DNA from 4 places in the Sphingobacterium sp. UGAL515B_05 genome. Region 3 is predicted to be linked to each of the others. Evidence: riboswitches for the same ligand, from Rfam matches in the RefSeq annotation. Region 3 holds a riboswitch; each other region holds the start of a gene.

Region 1 (5,698 bases), 3.1 Mb from region 3:
TTCTGCAAGCGTGTAGCGGCTCTTTTCATCGGCTTCCTTCCATCGGATCTGTATCCATTTGGCCCCCGCATCCAGCGCTTTCAGTATGTTATTTTTTTGTTCAGTTAATGTTTGTCCCTGCGATATATATTGGAGTTTTTCCATAGTTTTTGTTTGCATGCTATAAAATTTTGAACTGGATCAGGGTGCTTCCATAAAGTACCATATAAGGCAATTCCATCTGCACCTTGCTGCATCGGAATAAGGCAGTTGTCTTGGTTTATCCCTCCAAGACCGATGAGACCAACAGTAAAGTTGGAGCGTGACGGGAGCTGATCCAACCTTGCATTATACACTCCATACCCGACTTTTGAGATGCTCGGAAATAATGGACTTAGAAAAGCATAGGCCCAACATTCATCAAGGCTATTGAATTGATCGATATCATGCACAGATGTCGAACAGATTGTTGTAGAGAGCATTTGATTTGTTGATCTATCCTTTCTATTCTTTTCGTTCATATGAATACGTGCGATTCCGAGCTCAGCCGATAGGTGAGGGTGGGAATGTAGGACCAATCTGTCCAGGTACGTTGAATCTATAGATTCAACGTACCTGGACATTTGTAGGTCCGTAAAATGATACTTGCGCAAATGCAGGATATCAAGTCCTTCTTTGAACAAAGCATCTATAATCCCTTTTTCAGAAGGGATCGTTTCTGCTGCTGTCAAAGCGATGATCATAAATAAATCTCTTTTCCTTGTGCGATGAATTCCTGCGATTTTTCCCGCATTCCTTGTGCGGCACTATCTCTGATTTCCTGCGTAATTTTCATCGAGCAAAATTTGGGACCGCACATGGAGCAGAAGTGAGCCACTTTGGCCGCATCCGCAGGCAACGTTTCGTCATGATATTCACGCGCTGTATCTGGATCGAGGGAAAGGTTGAATTGATCTTCCCATCTAAATTCAAATCTCGCTTTACTCAAGGCATTATCACGGTATTGTGCACCCGGATGTCCTTTGGCCAAATCGGCCGCATGGGCAGCTAGTTTATAGGTGATTACACCGTCTTTAACGTCTTTTTTATTTGGTAAGCCCAGATGTTCTTTTGGGGTCACATAGCAAAGCATCGCACATCCATACCATCCGATCATCGCAGCTCCAATGGCTGATGTGATGTGGTCATAACCTGGAGCAATATCAGTTGTTAAGGGTCCCAAGGTATAAAATGGTGCTTCGTCACAACAAGCCAATTGCTTATCCATATTCTCTTTGATCAATTGCATAGGAACATGGCCCGGACCTTCGATCATCACCTGAACATCGTGTTTCCAGGCGATCTTGGTGAGCTCGCCCAGTGTTTCTAGCTCCGCAAATTGAGCAGCATCGTTTGCATCTGCAATGGCTCCAGGACGGAGACCATCGCCAAGTGAAAAAGCAACATCATATCGCTTCATAATCTCACAGATCTCCTCAAAATGCGTATAGAGAAAGTTCTCTTTGTGGTGGAAAAGACACCATTTGGCCATGATAGACCCTCCTCTGGAGACAATTCCCGTTACTCGAGACGCGGTGAGATGGATATAACGAAGCAGTACACCAGCGTGTATGGTAAAGTAAGAAACACCCTGTTCGGCCTGTTCAATCAAAGTATCTTTGAATATTTCCCAGGTAAGGTCCTCGGCCACCCCCTTCACTTTTTCGAGCGCCTGATAGATCGGTACTGTACCGATTGGAACGGGCGAGTTACGGATAATCCATTCGCGGGTTTCGTGAATATTTTTGCCAGTGGATAGGTCCATGATGGTATCGGCTCCCCAACGACAGGCCCATACTGCTTTCTCAACTTCTTCCTCTATACTTGAGCTTACAGCACTATTGCCAATATTGGCATTAATTTTAACAAGAAAGTTGCGCCCGATAATCATGGGTTCACTTTCAGGGTGATTGATATTATTGGGGATGATTGCTCTTCCGGCTGCGATTTCCTCACGGACAAATTCTGGTGTAATTGCTTTATCGTGTGTTCTGGCACCAAAATTCTGTCCCTTATGCTGATGATCCATTCCGGGGGTACTGGTCGTGAGCTGCTCGATACGTTGGTTTTCACGGATAGCAACGTACTCCATTTCTGGGGTAATGATGCCTTGCTTTGCATAATGTAATTGGGTAACATTACTACCGGGAGAGGCTACTTTCGGTTTATGGCTATACGCGAATCGGAGTTCATCCAACGTTGGATCAGAAAGGCGTTTTTGCCCATATTCAGAGCTGGTGCCAGGCAGCTGTATGACATCTTGACGATCTAAGATCCACTGTTCGCGAAGGCGCGGGAGGCCTTTTCGGATATCGATATGGACGGTGTCATCGGTATATGGTCCAGAAGTATCATAGACTGTTACCGGGGGATTAATTTCTACTTCTCCATTCGTTAATTTGGTTGGACTCAAGGAGATTTGACGCATAGCGACTTGAATAGGAAATAGTTTTCCGGATACAAAAATTTTCTTTGCATTTGGAAAGGGCGATTGCGTAATTTTTTCAGCTGTCATTTTTTTCTTATTGGGGTGAATTACTCGGTTCGATTGATTTTTGGGGAATAGCTATCCGCCCTGGGACGCGGTGATTAAAATAATCTGATCGTGCGGTTTTAGTGGTGTCGTAGCCCAGTCCTTTTTGGGTATGACTTTGTTGTTAATAGCTACAGCCACGCCCTGAGTTTGGCCGGATAATTCCAAAAGCAACAAGCTTTCCAATGAAGTAAGTGTGGGGTCGAAAAATCGAATCTGATGGTTTATTGTAAGTTCCATTCCTTAATTTTTTTGGTAAAACTTTAGGAATGGCTACACAAAGGCACAGCAATGCACCTTGTAGACAGCTCACTTTTCCCTACGCCAGTATGATCCGGATCAGGTTCTAAGGGTAAAATCTCAGCCTGCACGAGCAGACACCCCTAAAGTTGCGACTAAGATAAGGTTATTTTTATGAAAGTTGCAAGAATTTTATTTTGCAGACTTGGGTTTATTGCACAGGACAGTGCAGGTTAATATGTGGGAAATAATTGATATATTAGTTTTTTGAATCAGCTAAAACAATTTAATAACCACCAAGAATAGTATCTTTCAATGCGTAAGATTTTATTGACAGCACTGTTGTGTATCGCTAGCAACACTTATGCCCAACCTAAAAACAACTGCAGCGCCGTGCAGCTGACATGCGAACATTTGGTCAATCCATTGGGTATCGATGCAATCCACCCAAGACTTAGCTGGCGACTTGATGATCAACGTAAAGGTGCGGTACAACAGGCTTATCAGATCTTTTTAGGGCAAGATTCGCTGGCACTGCTGCGAGAGACCAAAGATAACTGGGATAGTGGCAAACAGTTCAGCTCGGCTATGTTAGTGCCCTATAACGGCGCACAGTTAAAGCCACAGACCAAGTACTTCTGGACGGTTAAAGTATGGGATAAGGATGGTGTATCAACACGTTCGGCAATAGCGTCTTTTGAAACGGGCATGATGGGACAAAACCTTTGGAAAGGAAAGTGGATCAGCGACAATAAGGATATTCATGCGCGGGAAACGCCTTATTTTAGAACCGAATTTAAGGCAAATAAGCAGATAAAATCTGCCCGCGCATATATTGCCGCAGCAGGATTATATGAACTTTCCATTAATGGCCAGCGCGTTGGCGACCATCGTCTGGATCCCATGTACACCCGATTTGACCGACGTACGTTGTACGTCGTGACGGATGTAACCCAACAGCTTCAAAAAGGAGAGAACGCCATTGGCGTTATTTTGGGGAACGGCTGGTATAATCACCAACCATTGGCCGTTTGGAACTTTGATAAAGCACCATGGCGGGCCCGGCCAACCTTCTGTTTAGAACTGAAAATCGTTTATACAGATGGAACTACGGAAACCATTGTTTCGGATAAGCAGTGGAAGACTGCTTCGGGGCCAATCACCTATAATAATATTTACACTGGTGAGCATTACGATGCAAGATTGGAAATACCCAACTGGGATAAACCAAAATACGATGATTCGGCCTGGCAGGTTGTTCAGTATAGAAATGCACCATCAGCACATATCGTTTCCCAACAGCTGGTTCCGATTCGGCTCGTGAAGTCCTATAAGCCAAAATCAGTGACAAAGATAGACCAACGTACCTATGTGTTCGATATGGGCCAGAATATGGCGGGGATTACAAAAGTTAAAGTGAAAGGAGCTGCGGGTACTATTCTGCGTATCAAGCATGGTGAGCGATTGCAGGCCGATGGGCATCTTGATCAGTCCAATATTGATGTATATTATCGGGGCGATAAGGAAAAGGAGCCCTTTCAGACCGATATATTGACCTTAAGTGGCCGCGATGATGAGTTTATGGCCAAGTTCGGTTACAAAGGGTTTCGTTATGTCGAAGTTAGCAGTAGTGCCGCCATTGCATTGGATAGTTCGGCTGTGACCGCCTATTTTATGCATAGTGATGTGCCTGTTATTGGACAGCTCAAGACATCATCAGCCTTGGTTAACAAACTATGGAAAGCGACTAACAATGCCTACTTGTCCAATTTGATGGGCTATCCTACAGACTGTCCGCAACGGGAAAAGAACGGCTGGACAGGGGATGGGCACCTTGCGATTGAAACAGCTTTATACAATTTTGATGGGATAACAGTTTATGAAAAATGGATGGCGGATCATCGTGATGAACAACAGGAGAATGGTGTCTTACCCGATATTATTCCAACTGGGGGATGGGGCTATGGTACCGCAAATGGTTTGGATTGGACAAGCACCATTGCCATCATTCCGTGGCAGATCTATCAGTTTTATGGAGATCCACATGCATTAGAAGAATGCTACCTAAATATCAAACGCTATGTCGATTATGTAGACGGAATCAGCCCATCTGGGTTGACAACGTTTGGGCGTGGAGACTGGGTACCGGTGAAGTCACAGTCCAATCTGGAGTTGACCTCATCTGTTTATTTTTATGTAGATGCGAGCGTCTTGGCTGCTGCTGCCAAATTGTTTGGTTACACAGCAGATCAACAAAAATATGAACTGCTGAGCAGAAAAATTAAGACGGCCATCAATGCTAAATTTTTAGATGCTTCCAAGGGTGTTTATAGCAATGGAACACAGACCGAACTGAGTGTACCACTCTATTGGGGTGTTGTACCCAATGAAATGAAAGCCCGTGTTGCAGCTAACCTGAATAAGAAAGTGGAAGAGACCAACTTTCATTTGGATGTAGGCGTATTGGGCGCTAAAGCATTATTGAATGCGTTAAAAGATAATGGTTATGCAACGACAGCCTATAAGGTCGCGGTACAAGATACCTACCCGTCTTGGGGATGGTGGATTGTAAATGGAGCGACAACATTGTTGGAGAACTGGGATTTAAAAGCAACACGGGATATTTCAGACAACCACATGATGTTTGGCGAAATCGGTGGTTGGTTTTTTAAATCTATCGGCGGGATTCTGCCAGATCCTAAACAACCTGGATTTAAACATGTGCTCTTAAAACCGATCTTCCCCCAGGAACTGAAAGAATCTTCTATTTCTTACGATTCACCCTACGGTAAAATTATTTCCGAATGGAAGTTAAAGGATAAAATGATCGTATATAATATCCAAATACCGGCAAATGCGACGGCAACATTTTATCCACCGGATAATGTTAGAAGCAGCGATATCGTT
Region 2 (5,698 bases), 1.7 Mb from region 3:
ATAATACCGGCTTTTGATGCCGCATAATTTGCCTGACCAGCATTTCCTTGAACGCCCACAACTGAAGACATATTGATAAATGAACCTTTACGGTTTTTCATCATAATTTTCGAAGCGGCTTTTGTAACGTTAAAGACGGATTTTAAGTTGACATTTAATACATCATCCCAATTCTCCTCGGTCATGCGCATTAACAAGCCGTCTTTTGTGATACCGGCATTATTTACAACGATATCTAATCCTCCAAAATCGGCAACGATCGCGTTGATTAATTGTTCTGCTTCTTCGAATTTTGAAGCGTCAGAGCGATAACCAATCACTTTGGTACCGAAAGCCTGAAGCTCCTGTTCCAGCGCCTGTCCTTTTTCGACAGAAGAAAGATATGTAAAAGCGACGTTAGCACCATGTTGTGCAAACACTTCTGCAATTTTCCTTCCGATTCCTTTTGATGCTCCTGTTACTAAAGCAATTTTTCCTTCAAGTATTTTCATCTGTATAAGTTATTTGTTCTTCAATTATTCACACTTAGGCATTTATGTCCATTTTCAACGCCCTGTCTTTCTCTCACAGCCTGTCTGTTACTGGAATTCAATACGAAACATGAACTCGTTTCCATTTGGTTTATCTTGGTTATGCCACAGTGCTTGTGTTTTTTCGATACCATCGTATCAGCGAATAAATGATCTTGTTTTTTAGCTATTGTATACACTATTGCCTTTCGATGTTCTGCAAAAATGTTAAAACTATATTATAACACAAAATCTTTCGATAAATAACGGTTTAAAATAGGAAAACATTGTGTGCTGACCTTGTGTTTATCTTGGAGTGGGGGAGTGTTTTCCGGAAACAATTTTAGAATTTTACGGTAAGCGATCGCTCACTTAGGATTATTTTAATAAATCAATGGTATTTTTGAATAAGTGGTTCTAAAAAGTACAGTTTTTTGACAAAAGACTTGGACGTTTACCAAAAACTATATTAAATTTGCATCAATCACAAAAACATGAGCAAAAAATCAAATAAAGAAGTTGACGTTGTTCTGATCGGCGCCGGTATTATGAGTGCTACTTTGGGTACTCTAATCAATGAATTAAGCCCAGACGTTAATATTGAAATTCTTGAGCGTTTGGATGTTGTGGCTGCTGAAAGTTCTGACGCTTGGAATAATGCTGGCACGGGTCACTCTGCCTTATGCGAGTTAAATTATACCCCCGAACAGAAAGATGGTTCTGTAAAGATTGATAAAGCAGTTAAAATTGCTGAGCAATTTGAAGTGTCTAAGCAATTTTGGTCCTACCTCGTTGATAAAGGCATTATTGCCCAACCTGAAAATTTTATCCGTAGTATTCCACACATGAGTGCGGTTTTTGGTGAAAAAGATGCTAAATTCCTAAAGACAAGATGGGAAACATTGACGACCCAAAACTTGTTCAAAGGGATGGAGTATACCGAAGATACGGCATTGTTGAAATCGTGGATTCCATTGATGATGGAAGGACGCGAGGCCGATGAAAAAATTGCTGCGACAAAAATGGATCTGGGTACCGATGTTAATTTTGGGTCGTTGACACGTGATTTGATCGCTAACCTTGAAAATAAAGAAAATATTTCGATCTCCTTAAACCATGAAGTAATCGACATCGAACGTGAAGACGATGGCCGTTGGGAAGTGGAGGTCAAAGATTTAAAGATAGGAACAAAGAGAGAAATCAAAGCAAAGTTTGTATTTATTGGGGCCGGTGGCCACTCGTTGTTGTTGTTGGAAAAATCTGGAATACCAGAAGCGAAAGGCTATGGCGGATTTCCTGTAGGGGGCCAATGGCTACGTTGTGTAAATGAAGAGATCATAAATACACATCATGCGAAAGTGTATGGAAAAGCTTCTGTTGGTGCTCCTCCAATGTCTGTACCGCACTTAGATACACGTTATATTGATGGCAAACAAGCGTTATTGTTTGGACCATATGCAGGTTTCTCGACTAAATTCTTAAAACAGGGGTCTTACTTCGATCTACCTGCTTCCATCAAATTGTCCAATATCCGCCCGATGTTATCCGCCGGACTTGACAACTTACCTTTGACGAAGTATCTTATTACTGAAGTCATGAAGTCACCAAAAGATAAACTAGAGTCTTTAAAACAATTTATGCCTACAGCTAAATTGGAGGATTGGGTTATCGAGAAAGCAGGACAACGTGTTCAGGTCATCAAGAAAGATGAAAAGAAAGGTGGAATTTTGGAATTTGGTACAGAGGTTGTTTCTAGTGCAGATGGTTCTATTGCTGCGCTATTAGGAGCTTCTCCTGGTGCTTCGACGTCAGTTGCTATCATGATCAGCCTGTTGAAGAAATGTTTCCCTGAACGTGCGAAGTCAGATGAATACCGTAAAAAACTACGTGAAATGATTCCTTCACATGGGAAATCATTGAACGATGATGCGCAACTATGTAAAGAAACGCGTACGCGGACGCACAAAGCGTTGAAATTGATTGATATAGAATAATCAATTCGACAGAAAATATACTTATGGGGTGCTTGGAATGACCATGGTCATTCTCGGCTGAGATTATACCCAATAAAAGCGATTGTAACTCCTTATACAATCGCTTTTATATACCTGATCCAGGTAATGCTGGCGTAGGGATTTAATTTCAATAAAAACGTCCGTTTTTCTCCCATAGGTTTATTATGAATTACACGAAATAATAAACAAGGCGATGACTTCTGAAACAATTTTCGAAGCTTTTATAAAACAGATCCAACAGGCCACCATCGCGGAATGGTTAGGGGTATCCTTTGGTATTTTACAGGTTTGGTTTTCCCGTCAAAATAAATCGATCAATTACATTTTTGGGATTATTGGTATCTTAATTTCAGTATACGTACTCTTCCATGCGAAACTATATGCAGAAATATTGCTACATCTCTATTATTTGGTCATGAGCATCTATGGCTGGATCTATTGGAAATATAGTAGTGATGTTGCTGCTCCCATAACGCATTGTGAGCCGAAAGAATGGTGGATAGTAGGGGGAATCTGCGCTCTCGCTTTTCTGTTGTTTTATTTCGGATTGGTACATTTAACGGATTCGGATGTACCGCTTTGGGACTCTGCAGTTTCCTGTACCGCTTGGGCAGGGATGTGGTTATTGGCAAAACGGAAGATAGAAAATTGGATATTGTTGAATATTAGTAATCTGATGGCAATTCCTTTATTGATCCATAAAGGGTTATTTCTTTATTCGGGTTTGACTTTGTTTTTATTTGTTATGGCATTTAGTGGATATTTTAATTGGAGGAGAATAATAAGTGAAGAAAGATATGCAACTCAGTAGCGAAGATATCGCCATTCTGAAAGATAATCAGACTAAGGGAATCCATCAGAAAACATTGTCGGATGGACAACTCGAGCTCATTTTTCGTCGGAAATGGTTTAAGATCTGGGTTCCACCTGCATTGGGTGGATTGGGATTAAGTCTACCTGAAGGGTTCAATTTATTGGCTGACCTGGCTTATTGGGATGGGGGATTAGCCTGGACAGTAACGTTATGCTCGGGAGCAAATCTCTTTGTCGGTTTTATTGATCCGGTTTTAGGAGATCAGATTTTCAAAACGTATCGGGTTTGTTTTGGCGGCAGTGGACAGGCATCAGGTACAGCTACACGTGAAGGGGAACATTATCGGCTCCGCGGTTTTTGGAAATATGCTACCGGAGCTCCTCATTTAACCCATTTTACCTTAAATGCTGCAATTCAGGAGGCAGGAAAACCCGTTTTGGACGAAAAAGGTGAACCACTGATAAAATCATTTTTTGTGGATCGTGACCATGTACTGGTGCATTACGACTGGGATACATTTGGATTGGAGGCTACGGCTTCGCATTCCTTTTCGCTGGAAGACATACTCGTTGATGGTAGGCAGTCTTTTGAGATTGATGCGGCAAAAAGTACACGTAGCGAGCTGTTGTATCAATATCCCTTTATGCCTTTTGCGGAATTGACTTTACTGGCCAACTTTACGGGAATGTATAAGCGCTTTCTGGATTTAATCGAAAAACTATTTGTGTTAAAAAGCAATCAATCCAAATGGGAGAAGACTGAAAGTAAAGAAGCGTTTAGGGTACTCGATGACTTTCAGCAAGATTATGTTAATCGGAGGGAAACAGTAATGAATTTGGCCGCTCTTTCTTGGGTAAATCTTCATGATGGCAATGATAATGCAGCGATTTATGAACAGATAGGGGTGCAAAGTCGAGATTTTGTGGAATCTATCTTGACAAATACAATAAGGCTCTATCCGCATACCGGAATTTCGGGGGCCGCCATTGATCATGAAATCAATATAATCTTCCGGAATATTTTTACGGCTTCGCAACATAAGTTATTACAGAAGGATTTGTAATAAGAAAGACCATCATTTGATGGTCTTTCTTATTATTTAGGAATGTAAATTTATGCGGTGAATACAGCGGCTCGCTGAGTTTGTGCCAATTTTTTTTCTTTGGATTCACCAATTAAGATCCTTAGAACTCGCATTTTTAAGCTGTATTGATCCTTTTTACAATCTATTTATAATTTTACACTTTTACTCATAAACCAGGCCAACATTATCAACCCAAAGGCGGCTCTCGGTATTTCCAATATAAGCACCGCCATTACTAGAAGAAAACTGTACAATTAAATGAGTTACGGCGTCATCTTTAGTTCCCCAGCCTACTTCATGGATTGGAACGATAGCACCTTTGCTATTTCTAGTATAATAAGCATCTGAATTATCTTTTAGCCGCATATCTGATGTATAATAGCCTTGTTTACTGATATCTCCATAGTTCACGGGTAGACGATATTGGTTTATCCAGTTGCTTACGGTTTTATCCAATAATTTCCATCCCGTAGCAATGCGTTTCGCATAAACATTTCCATCTTTATCTTCCCATCTTTTCTGTAGAAGAATCTGTATTTCGGCTTTGTCGGTTCTTTTTGCATCCGAACCGTTTCCCAAGCCATTGACGTATCTAGAAGCTCCTCCAGTGATGACTTTATAGTCAAATTGTAAGGCTTTTGGTTTTTTTGAAAATGGAATACCGGTTATAAGTTTACTTTGAGGATTCTTTGTACTTTTTATGGGTTCAAGCATCTCTCCTAAAAAAATGGTTCCAGATGCTAAGACATTAATGTTTATTACACCAAATACTTTTACGCGCTCAATCCGTGTTTCGAGCCGAGCAGCATAGCCTTTGTCCCGAATTTCCGGAAATACTGTCACACTACCTTTGGTGATCCCACTAACAGTGGCCAATACGGACGACGTTGCCCATGGTGAGTTTTTATTTTGATAAGGCGTATTGATCGGAAGCTTCTCTTTGGAACCTGTAATTTCATAGAGGTATTGTGTCTTCCCGCCTATAACAAATGACTCTTTAACTTCCCGCTTTAGCCATTGGTCCATATGACCTAGGGGTAGGGCCTCTACTTTCTCGTTTTGGGCTTTTGTCGCAGCAGGAAGTAAGGCTAGGACTAAAAGCCATGATTGTAATTTTATATTCATTATATTTTTAATTTTCGATAGTACTATTCGCAGTGGTAAACTGACGCTACAAATTGTTTGTTAATTTTTAATACCATTCTTTTCAAGCATTTCGATATCCATTTGCTTCAGGTTCATCTTTCGATAAGGAACAGCGATATCGTGATCGTTA
Region 3 (5,698 bases):
GTATAAAACCAAAGGTAAAAATTCCGATTGTTAAACACGATGTAATGTGCAATTTATCCGCCATATTAAATGAAAAACGTCTCTTGCTTCCTCAGGAAAAAAGAGACGTTTTTTTATTTAAATAAATTGTTTCTAAAATTTGAAATTCAAGCCCAATAGGAAATTTGTTGGTGCCTGAGGGAAATAGAAATTATAATATTTTCGGGTATCACCTTCCATCCAGCCAAAGGTGTAGCCATTGGCTTCGTACTTCTCGTTGAGTATGTTGTTGACCTGTAAAGTTGCACTGATGTTTTTGATACCTAAAGCTGTAAAGCTATAGTTTGCTAACAGATTGTTGACAAAATAAGAGGAAATGCTCCTCTCTTTCGCAGATGAATTATCTAGATATTGTCTTCCTACAAATTTGGATAGAAGAGAGAATGTAAGTGATGTTATCGGACTATAAGAAAAATTACTTGACAAAATCGTTCCCGGAGATAAAGCAATGTCTGTTTTTGAATAAAATATCCTTGTATTACCTATAACCTCTTCAAAATCTTTAATTTTATTTTGGCTGAAACTAGCTGTTGCTTTCCAGTTGAACTGTTTGCTGATGTTCCATGATCCATCGAATTCAAGCCCCATTCTATAGCTATCTTTGACATTTTGTCGAATTGGAGAGCCCGTATCACTGATTTCGCCTGTTGGGATCAATTGATCTTTGTAAAACATACCATATCCATTCAATCCGATGTTGAATTTTTCATTTGTAAAGCGATAGCCAAATTCGATGTCCTGCATTTTCTCTGGGCTAGGGTCTGGTAAGGCGCTATTTTTCTCTATAAAATCCTTGCGAACAGGTTCTTTTTGTGCAAAGGCATAAGAAGCGTATACATTTGAATGGTCATTTAGCAAATATGTTGCCCCAGCTTTAGGATTCAAGAAATTAAACTTAGGATGATAATTATAATTTTTTACCTTATCGTCATCACCATACATGTGGTAATCTACATTCCGATATTGAATATCGGCCATTAATATCCACTTGTCTAGTTTGTAATCGACCTTTAAGAAATTACTGAAATCATTTTTTTGTGATTTCCCGAAGTAATATTTGTCGTCGAGAAAACCGGTTGATGCATATTGTGCCCAAATCACCTGGCCATAATGTTTTCCTTTGTATTGATTATAAGCTCCACCCCAAGTAATTTCAAGCTGATCATTCGGTCTGTAATTTAGGGCATAGGTCATGCCATAAAAATAATTATCAAGCCATCTCCTACGGACGAGATCTGTTTTTTGTATGGTATCTTTACCAATGATGACGTTAGGCAAACCGTATTTACTTAGTTTATCTCCCGGTCTCATTTCTTCATAGTAACCATAACCTCTTGTATAGTGTAGGGCTGTATTGAGTGTCAATTTGTCGTTCAGGATATTGGTATAATGAAGTTGATGATGTTTCTGCGTATAATTATCTGTTTGATTCTGATACGTATATAGATTATAATTCCGGCCTGCGTTCATGAAACGATCCTTCTCTGCGCCCGAGATTTCGAGTGCATTATCTGCATAGTCATCCATGCGCGATCGATCGCCAGTAATCAATGGTTCAGGAACGCCATTCCAGGCTTGATATGTCTTTTCTTTTCCCCAGAATACAATCCCTTTTAAAATATGTTTTTTGCCATAATAGCCTCCGTCCACATAGAAAGACTGTAAGTCTGAACTACCTCTCTCGATATAACCGTCGCTGCTGATACGGGATAATCTAGCATTGAAGGCAAATTTGTCGTTGATTAGTCCGGTACCTACCTTGACTGTATTTTTCCAGGTATTGTAAGAGCCAAATGAATTGTTGAGTTCTGCGTAAGGGGTTTCGACTAACGTATTGGACTGAATATTTAATGAGGCTCCAAATGATCCGGCACCATTCGTCGAAGTCCCAATACCGCGCTGAACTTGGATGCTCTCGGTAGAAGAGGCAAAGTCGGGAAGGTTTACAAAAAATGAACCCATACTCTCCGCATCATTTAAAGGGATTCCATTTAATGTTACGTTGATTCGTTGATTATCCGATCCCCTGATTGTCATTCCGGTATAACCAATGCCTGCACCGGCATCGGAATTGACCTGCACGGATGGAGTCTGATTTAAAAGGAATGGGATATCCTGGCCGAGGTTGTTACGCGTTATTTCTTCTTTGGAGATGTTTTTAAAGGTTGTAGGAGCATTTCTTTTGGCACGGGTAGATTGAACAAGCACCTCTTCCATTTGAATAGTACTTGGTTCTAATGCTACCGTAAGCTCCAAATTGTCTTTAACATCCACATTTCGACTCCATGTCTTATAGCCAAGTGATGATACCTGGATCTGGTGCTTACCTGCATTGATACGATATAGTTTAATCAGTCCATTTTTGTCCGATTGGCCAGTGATGGGTGCCTGTCCATCTATGGACACCGAGACATTCTGTAAGGGATTTTGATTGCTCTTGTCTATAGTTCTAATTGTCAGATTTTGTTGCGCAATGGCAATTTGGCTTGAAATAGTAGCTAAGGAGCTACAAATCAAAAATTTGATCATGGTAATGTATTTTGTTTGAGTTAAACAAATCATAGCAAGGGGTTACTATGACCGCACTATTTAACTAACCTCTCCCTACGCCAGCATTATCTGGATCAGGTGCACAGAATTTAATCTGTTGGGTATAATCTCAGCCTTTATTTGTGTTCCTGACAAAACAAGGCACCCCTATTCGACGTTGCGAATATATAAATTTAAAATTGAAATGAAGTATAAAGAAGTAATTTATGACAAATGGAAAAGTGCGGATTTATGATATTATTTCCTTTTGGTTAAAAATTTATGGAAATTGTTGTTTTTGGTATATATTGTTCTTTTTAGGTACCTTGGCATGAATTTTTCTACTAGAGGTATGTATTTATACAGGTCAAAAAATTTTAGTTACTAAATTGATAGTGAGGAGATAAAATGTTAAAATATTTAAGCGCTAATTATATTCTACCGATTACTTCAATGCCGATAAAAGACGGTATTGTTTCGGTAGATGAGGAGGGAGTAATTCAAGGTATCTATGACCCAACTTCATTTACACCTGCAGATAAAGTTAAGGTTGAGAAATATGAAGGAGTGATAATTCCAGGTTTTATCAATTCACATTGCCACATTGAATTGTCGCATATGAAAGGTATTGTTCCTAAAGGGACAGGACTTCCAAGCTTTCTGAGTAAGGTGATGACTACGCGATCGGCATCGATGAAGAAAATCGACGATGCGATGGCTAAAGCCGATAGAGAGATGTACGAAAATGGTATTGTCGCAGTCGGAGATCACGCCAACACTGATAATTCATCAAAATTAAAGGAAGATTCTCAGATCCTGTATCACACGTTTGTGGAGGTGCTTGGAATTGAACCTGATGAAGCGGACTTTAAATTAAAGGAGGCTAAATCATTGACCCAGGAGTTTAGGAATGGCCATGTATCGATTACGCCACATGCCCCATACTCGTGTTCGAAGGTACTTTTCAAAAAGTTCAAGAAGATGGTTTCGGAAACAAATATTATCAGTATTCACAATCAAGAAAGTGAAGAGGAGAATAAACTGTTCCGTTATAAAATGGGTGAGTTCTTGGACTTTTATAAAAGTATAGGGAAAAATGCTGATGCGATTAAGGCGCAGGCAAGAAATTCGATTCAGTCTTATCTTCCTTATTTGCCTTATCCAAATAAATTATTGTTGGTTCATAACACCTATACCTCTCTTAAAGATTTGGATTTTGTAGAACGTATGGACCGTGATGTGATGTGGTGTCTCTGTCCAAAGGCCAACCTTTATATTGAGGGAACATTACCAAAGGTTCAGAATTTTATGAATGCCGGACAGCGTTTAGTCATCGGAACAGACAGTTTAGCTTCAAACGATACATTGTCCATTTTGGAGGAGCTAAAAGTGTTGCATGCGCACTTTGAGGATCTCGACTTCTTGCAGACCATTCAATGGGCCACAATCAATGGTGCTATCGCGTTGAACATTGAGGATGAATTTGGGTCACTCGAAGTGGGTAAAAAACCTGGGATTGTGTTGTTGGAAGGGATGGAACACATGCGCCTCAATGAAGATGTTAAGGTAAAACGTTTAGCGTAGTATTTAATTCCCCAAACTTCTGTACTTTTGCTCTTATTGAACCGTTCATGACTTTAATAACAACACTATAGTCATGGTAAATTCCATCTGACCGATGGAAGAAAAAATAAGTTACAGATGAAACATTTGAATATTTCAATAAGAGGTAAAGTACAGGGAGTCTTTTTTAGATTGACAGCCAAGGCGGTTGCAGATCAAGTGGGTGTTAGGGGCTTTGTTGTCAATTTAAAAGATGGTTCTGTTTATATCGAGGGCGAGGGCGACGATTTTGCACTAGATTCACTGTTGGAGTTCTGCCAAGAAGGGCCCGAGGGTGCAATCGTTGAAAGTGTTGAGGTAAAGGAAGGCGAAATGAAGGGCTTTTCCAATTTTGAAGTAGTTAAAAGAGTTCAATCTTAAGCCGTTTCGCCTTGTCAGTACTTAAAAAATTCGCCGGACAGACCATGATTTATGGCCTGAGTACGATTATAGCCCGTATGCTGTATTTCGTCATGACGCCATTGTATGTCCTCAAATACCCACCTGCTTCTTACGGAATATTTACCAACATGTACGCCTGGGCATCCATGATCAATGCTGTTTTGGCATTTGGTATGGAAACTACTTTTTTTAGGTTTCTCCAAAAAGTCGAAGAAAAGGATAAAAAGCAGGTTTTCAATAATAGTTTTATCGTCATTGCCTTTTTGGCTACATTATTTTTTATAACGGCCATTGTCTTTGCTGGCACCATTGGTAGTTGGTTGAATAAGGGAACTTACAATGCCGATTACGAGAGTTATGTAAAATATTTCGCCCTCATATTGGCATTGGATGCATTAGCTATTGTTCCTTTTGCGAAATTGAGATCGGAGGGAAGGCCTATTCGATTTGGTACTATCAAATTGGCCAACATCGGTATTATGGTTCTTCTTAACCTATTCTTTATTGCGCTAGTTCCCTATCTGATAAAAGATGGTGGTGCTTTGGGTACTTGGTGTTCCGGCTGGTATAGAAATGAATGGATAGGTTATGTATTTATTTCTAATATTGTGGCAAGTGCGGCGACCTTCCTGTTGCTCCTGCCTGAAATGAAAGGGTTTTATTTTAAACCCGAAAAGCAGCTAATCTTAAAGATGCTATCGTATAGCTTTCCGATTTTAATAGCTAATATTTCTTATATCATCAACGAAAATTTAGATAAAATTGTGTTGCCAATCTACCTGCCTAAGGATATTGGTGATCGCGATCTGGGGATCTATGGGGCCGTTGGAAAATTAGCGATGTTTCTGAGCATTTTTGTTCAGGCTTTTCGGTTGGGCGCCGAACCATTTTTCTTTTCTTATGCAAAAAATGCTAATGCAAAGAAGACCTATGCGTTGATTATGGAATATTTCGTAATTGCCATGATGTTAGTTATGCTGGGGATTACAGCTAATATTGACTGGCTGAAGTATTTTATTAAAGGAAATGTGGAAACTCGTGACTTATATTGGTCTGGACTTTTCATCGTTCCGCTATTACTATTCAATTATGTGCTGTTGGGAATCTATATGAATCTTTCGGTCTG
Region 4 (5,698 bases), 2.7 Mb from region 3:
TATTTTTGCGGAAGAGGATACGTCTACAGAAATTTTGTTTGCCTTAATCGTTTCATCTGTATAGATTGAACTGCTGGATGATGCCGAAAAACGTGTCGGTATTTTGCTTGAGTAAACAGTTACGCGATTGTTTCTCGCATTTCTAATTTGTGAATTTCTCTTATACTGCACATAGAGTGTACCGTTTTTAACAGTCGTTTCGATAAGGGATAAATGCTCGGGATTATCAGCCTCAACAACAACCTCGTTGCGATTAGAATGAATATAATCTACACGTAATGAAGTTGCCGATGAAATGCCATCTGGAGCAGTGATTTTGCGTGTTTCGCGTTCTTGTGCCTGAGCTACATATAAAAATGAAATAAAGGCAATGGTTAAGATTCTTTTCATTATTTTTCTGTTATTAGTTTAAATATATTACTACTGAAAGTTTCATTTTAATTTCCCTTTTTTTATCATTTCTAATGTGCATGTACCTATACCCGATTGTTAACTGCTACCTATAGTATAATAGTGATGCCAAAACTTTAAATTGGCTTAAGGCGTTGATTAACAATACCTTGTTTTATGGGTGATGTTTTAGTTTATGCTCATTTTTGAACATCAACTGTTCGGTATCGGACAGTCGACTGTTTGCAATATTCTTTTTACCATACCCTTCTTGTATAGGCCGCTAACCAGAATTGATACTCTAATTGGGAAGCTGTTACAAATACTTGTCGCATCTTCTCCCGTTTTGTTGCAGTAGTTTCTGCAGCAATTTTGTCAACATAGTTTTTGGCCTTGATCACTCCCTGTGCAAAATCATCACCGCTATAGGTTTCTATCCATTTGGAATAGGGATTTTCCTGTGTATTTGCTGTCGATACAATGTGATCTCCGACCTCCTTATAAATCCAAAAACAGGGGAGTGTTGCCGCCATAGCGACCTCGACGCTCTCGAAAGCGGCTACGCTTTTAAGAAAATGGACATAATGATGGCAGGTTGGTTCGATCTTGTTGCTCTCGTCGGCAGCACTTAAATCAAATTCCCGAAAATAATTTTCGTGTAGCGCGCTTTCAACAAGAAGCGCATTGCGACCAAATTCGAAATAGTCCAATGCTTGTTGGTTATCCGCACTTTTTGCACCTATATAGGCGAGCACACGGCCAAATTCTTCTAAATAGAAAGCATCCTGCTGCATGTAAAATTGAAATTTATCCAGGGGAAGACTACCATCACTAAGCTGAACGATAAACGGCATGGCAAGTATATCTGAATAAATAGTTGTTATAGAATCCCAGGCTTGATCAGTCCAGTTCATATTGAATAAGTTTAAGTGGGTTATGGAAGTGATTTAATGGCCCATTTCCTTTGCCAATAAGAAGATCTTTACTACCGGCTATTGCTGCGTGTATATAGGCCAATGCGAAATCTACCGCGCTATCGAGACCAACGCCTTGTGCCAAATGGCTCGCAATTGCTGAAGAAAGCGAACAACCCGAACCATGTGTATTTTTGCTGTTAATTTTTTGTGATTTGAATTCAATTGGTGGATTCTTTTGCTGGAATAATAGCGATGTTAGCTCTTGACTACGGAGATGTCCACCTTTAATCAAAACGGATTGACAGCCTTTTGCCAGTAAGGTATTTCCCGCTTTTTCCATCTTCAGGACATTGTCTATAACTTCGTCCACCAGGACACCTACCTCATCTAAATTTGGTGTAATCAGCGTTGCTAAAGGAAAAAGAAGTTCTATGCAGGCCTGAATTGTATCATCATGAATGAGCTTGTGTCCACTCGTTGACACCATGACTGGATCAAAGACGATAGGCCCTTTATATTCTTTTAAATAGCTGCTAATAAGCTTCACAAGTTCAATATTGTGTACCATCCCTATTTTGATTGCGCCGGGATAGATATCATCAAAAATCGCATCCAATTGATCCTTGACGGCTGCAGTAGGGATTTCATAAATATTTCTTACACCTTGTGTATTCTGTACTGGCAGGGCGGTTAATACATTCATGGCATAACAACCTAATGCAGATATCGTTTTGGTGTCTGCCTGTATGCCTGCTCCACCACTACCATCGAACCCCGCAATGCTGAGTACGGTAGGGACGCGGTATTTTTTATCTTTTGTCATTTTAATAGTTCTTTTAGTTGTGCACTGGCCTGTCTGGGGTCTTGGCTTCGGCAGATGGCCGAAACGACTGCAATGGAGTCTGCACCTGCTTTCCAAGCCTGTTCAGCGGTTTGCAAATTCATGCTGCCGATTGCAATCAATGGTTTTTCCGTCCTAGTCCTAAGTTGCTTTAAACCCGAAATTCCCCATTCGGTTATCGTATCCACTTTTGTTCTCGTTGAAAAAATGGGGCTTACACCAAGGTGGTCGACAGCGCACATTTGTTGACTTTCTAGCTGTTGAACAGCTTCTATGGACCAGCCTATGGTTAATTTATCACCATATTTTTCGCGAATAGCGAGCGGCTGCACATCATTTTGCCCCACATGTATTCCCCATGCCCCGATCTGGTCCGCGATTGCTACGGCATCATTGATCACGAGCGGAATACCGTAATGATCGGTCAGTTTTTTCAAACGGATGGCTTTATCCAAAAATGTGGCCGGATCGTCAGCTTTTTCGCGCAATTGTATAAGATCGACGCCACCAATAATGGCCTCTTCAGCGACATTTAGCCAATTTTGAGGATAACAGTCGCGCTCAGAAATGACTAAATATAAAGGGTAGGGAAACAGCGGATTAATGCGCATAGTGTTTGATCTTGAGCGTTGATTTTAGACGTTCTGCATTGAGCTGATAGAGTTCATCATAGAGATTTAACTGCAGGCTACCTGGGCCAGCTGCGGTTTGGGCAGCGCGTTCTCCCGCTAAGCTCAAAATGGATACACCGGCAACTGCTGCTTCAAAATAGTGGTCTGTAACACCTAAAAATGCCCCGATGAGTGCAGTAGCGCTGCAGCCAAGTCCGGTAACTTGCGTCATTAAAGGGTGACCATTATAGACTTCAACCCGGTATTCTTCCGAAAGGATATAGTCTACTTCTCCAGAAATACAGATAATGGAGCCGGTTTGCTCTTGCAATAATTGGCCAAATCGGAGGGCATCTTTACTCGCTGTCGTGCTGTCGACTCCTTTTGTGTTCGGTTGGTTGAAATTGTACAGCGTCATGATTTCTGATGCATTTCCACGAATAACCGTTGGTTTGAGATCCAGTAGATTGGATAATAAATCATTGCGGAATGCTGATATCCCCGCACCAACAGGATCAAGTACCCATGGCCGTCCAATGGTATTGGCATGTTCGGTAGCAACCAGCATAGCTTCGGCAGTAGCTTCACTCAAGGTGCCGATATTAATGACAAGAGCTTGTGCAATATCGACAACCTCGCGTACTTCTAATGGACTGTGTACCATCACAGGGGACGCTCCTAGGGCTAAAAGTGCGTTGGCAGTATTGTTCATCACGACTAGGTTTGTGATGTTGTGTACGAGGGGTTTTTCGACCCTCAGCTGCTCTAATAAATTGATAATTGAATCTTCCATTCCTTTTACATATGCTAAGATGTACTGTATGGCCTTGGCGGGAAGAAGAGCGATAGCCTGTGCAGTAAAGGAGTATGCTGTACAGTGGATTTTTGCTTTTCCCTACGCCGGTATAAACCGAATCAGGTTCAAAGGGACTATCTCAATTCTATACAGAATACCCCCAAAGCCAGACCAAACTTAAACAAAAAAGTGGACTTTTCATATCCGTCATTTTTCGATCACTTAGCTTGTTGAATTAATCGACCGTATTTTGATCGGCACTCATTTCAATATATTCAACAGGGGTATAGGTAACCCGGGCAAAATTTTTGGTCAAAAGTTCGGTTTCCAAAATCTTTCCACCCTGAAATTTTAAAAACTTCTCGCGCCAAATCTCATTTTTACGAAAGAACTGATTGTCAATTTTAAGAAATTGATGTTCTTTTTCAAAGACATGATAGGCAAAGTCAAGTTCTTGATCGACCCTCAATTCGCCTTCTAAACATTTGTCTGTAAACCAGAGGTTTATTTGAAAGGTGTAAGGCGTGTTGTTGGTGAACTGATAATCGCGATAGTTATAAAAGACGGTAGCTCCACTACCGAATGGCAAAACACGGCCATCGTCCGGAAAAGGGTCAAAAGAGTGGTGATAACGTTCATTGACGGTGAGTGGACTATGGATAACAAGCCAATGGATGAGGTTGGATATTTGACAGATTCCACCGCCAATACCCGCTCTTGCTTCACCAAAGGATAACTCCATTCCGGGCAGATATCCTTTTTTTACAGTGGGTAGTCCAACGAGTTTACAAAATGAAAAGGTTTCCTTCGGTCTGATCAGAATGCTATTAATCTGTGCAGCTGCAATTTTCAGGTTGGTAACTTTGTTAATCTGCAATTGCATATTATTTTCGCCCAGTTTTTTTAATAAGACAGACTGATGCTTCTTAATACGAAAGGGAAGTTTTTCAGCTGATTTAGCTGTGCTGTATTTTTTGTTGTCAATTAGCCAGATGACTTTTCTTTGTACTCTTCTTACCCATACCGCAAAAAAGTAGAGTATGGGATGGCGTTGACTGATCAGTTTTCTTTTTCTCAATTTGACGTTTTTGTATCGCTATCAAAATTAGTGCAGAAATGTGTTTTTTGCCGTATTTTGTCGCATATTTTTTATCAAAGTCAAGAATCTTATTTCCGGAGTTTAGCGCAGTTTTTCAGTTTGTTTAGTTGGTTTTCCTTACCTGTATGTACTTTGCCGTTAACTGTCCCTCCTTGTTATATATCAAGTTTTCGTAGGTACAGTTTCCGCGGTCTTTTACAATTGATTTTTGTTGTAATACACCCTCATAATAAAACTCATCAATCGTTTCGTTGGCTCGGTAGGATCGCTTGATTTCAGCTGTCAGGCGGTCTGATTGATCGAAGGTCTGACGCAGCGAATAGTCACTTGTTTCCGGACTATCATACTGATAGTGGACGCGACTTTCTCTTTGATCATTTCGGCCCGAAATCTCTTCAGTAATTCGATTCTGTTGATCATAACTGTAAATGGTCCAGTCTTTCCGTTGATAGACAAAATGAATGGATTCACTTTTTATAACCTGGAGTTTACTGTTCAAGTGATAAATCATCGCCGATTCAAATGTAGGATCGTAGGAAATAATGGCATTTGGGAGATACCTGTAAATTGTACTGCTGCTCCATTTACTGTTTTGAAGGTACTGTATGGAGTCGATAAGTCCTACTTGATTATAGAACCTTTTGTTGTAATAATTATTTCCCCCGGAAAGATTGTTCGATGTGATCTCTTTGCCTTCTTGATATACGGTCGTCGTCGTTGCACCGGATTGCACCTCATTTTCGTCCGAAAACTGCTGCATTACATAAGTGCCGTCACATATCTTCTTACGCTGACTGTAATAAAGAGGAAGAGCGGGATTTGCGATAATAGCCGCTGCATATTGACCGGATGGAATAAATTGAACTTGTGCGATTGAATCAAAGAAATGTTGGGCATTATATTGTACCGAAGCTTTCGTTGATGCAATTTGTGCGCTGGTGTTTACTATCGGTTTGGCTGCTGCCAGATAGGTATTACTATCGTATATGATCTTAGGTTTGGCTGATCCATCAAACAAGATCATGGCATGACGTTGCTTCAATG

Evidence for each region. Region 3 has a riboswitch for thiamine pyrophosphate ahead of OK025_RS05535 (TonB-dependent receptor). Riboswitches for the same ligand answer to the same signal wherever they lie in the genome.
Region 1: linked by a shared signal. The riboswitch ahead of thiS (sulfur carrier protein ThiS) and the one ahead of OK025_RS05535 (TonB-dependent receptor) in region 3 are both predicted to bind thiamine pyrophosphate.
Region 2: linked by a shared signal. The riboswitch ahead of pnuC (nicotinamide riboside transporter PnuC) and the one ahead of OK025_RS05535 (TonB-dependent receptor) in region 3 are both predicted to bind thiamine pyrophosphate.
Region 4: linked by a shared signal. The riboswitch ahead of thiM (hydroxyethylthiazole kinase) and the one ahead of OK025_RS05535 (TonB-dependent receptor) in region 3 are both predicted to bind thiamine pyrophosphate.

What each region holds. Positions count from the first base shown of each region.
Region 1 covers NZ_CP109907.1:4,449,476-4,455,173, forward strand. Annotated here, with positions in the region: gene thiE (thiamine phosphate synthase) at 1-159, opposite strand, end outside; gene OK025_RS18205 (thiamine phosphate synthase) at 105-722, opposite strand; gene thiC (phosphomethylpyrimidine synthase ThiC) at 719-2,533, opposite strand; gene thiS (sulfur carrier protein ThiS) at 2,585-2,791, opposite strand; TPP riboswitch at 2,851-2,946, opposite strand; gene OK025_RS18220 (alpha-L-rhamnosidase) at 3,107-5,698, shown strand, end outside.
Region 2 covers NZ_CP109907.1:5,971,806-5,977,503, reverse strand. Annotated here, with positions in the region: gene fabG (3-oxoacyl-[acyl-carrier-protein] reductase) at 1-491, opposite strand, end outside; gene OK025_RS25025 (malate:quinone oxidoreductase) at 1,004-2,503, shown strand; TPP riboswitch at 2,518-2,662, shown strand; gene pnuC (nicotinamide riboside transporter PnuC) at 2,718-3,335, shown strand; gene OK025_RS25015 (acyl-CoA dehydrogenase) at 3,322-4,401, shown strand; gene OK025_RS25010 (PCMD domain-containing protein) at 4,585-5,547, opposite strand; gene OK025_RS25005 (phosphoethanolamine transferase) at 5,608-5,698, opposite strand, start outside.
Region 3 covers NZ_CP109907.1:1,353,457-1,359,154, reverse strand. Annotated here, with positions in the region: gene OK025_RS05535 (TonB-dependent receptor) at 133-2,568, opposite strand; TPP riboswitch at 2,623-2,748, opposite strand; gene OK025_RS05530 (amidohydrolase family protein) at 2,977-4,152, shown strand; gene OK025_RS05525 (acylphosphatase) at 4,270-4,551, shown strand; gene OK025_RS05520 (lipopolysaccharide biosynthesis protein) at 4,596-5,698, shown strand, end outside.
Region 4 covers NZ_CP109907.1:4,072,300-4,077,997, forward strand. Annotated here, with positions in the region: gene OK025_RS16470 (GIN domain-containing protein) at 1-390, opposite strand, end outside; gene tenA (thiaminase II) at 648-1,304, opposite strand; gene thiD (bifunctional hydroxymethylpyrimidine kinase/phosphomethylpyrimidine kinase) at 1,291-2,130, opposite strand; gene thiE (thiamine phosphate synthase) at 2,127-2,759, opposite strand; gene thiM (hydroxyethylthiazole kinase) at 2,749-3,552, opposite strand; TPP riboswitch at 3,635-3,727, opposite strand; gene OK025_RS16495 (VanW family protein) at 3,791-4,633, opposite strand; gene OK025_RS16500 (hypothetical protein) at 4,758-5,698, opposite strand, start outside.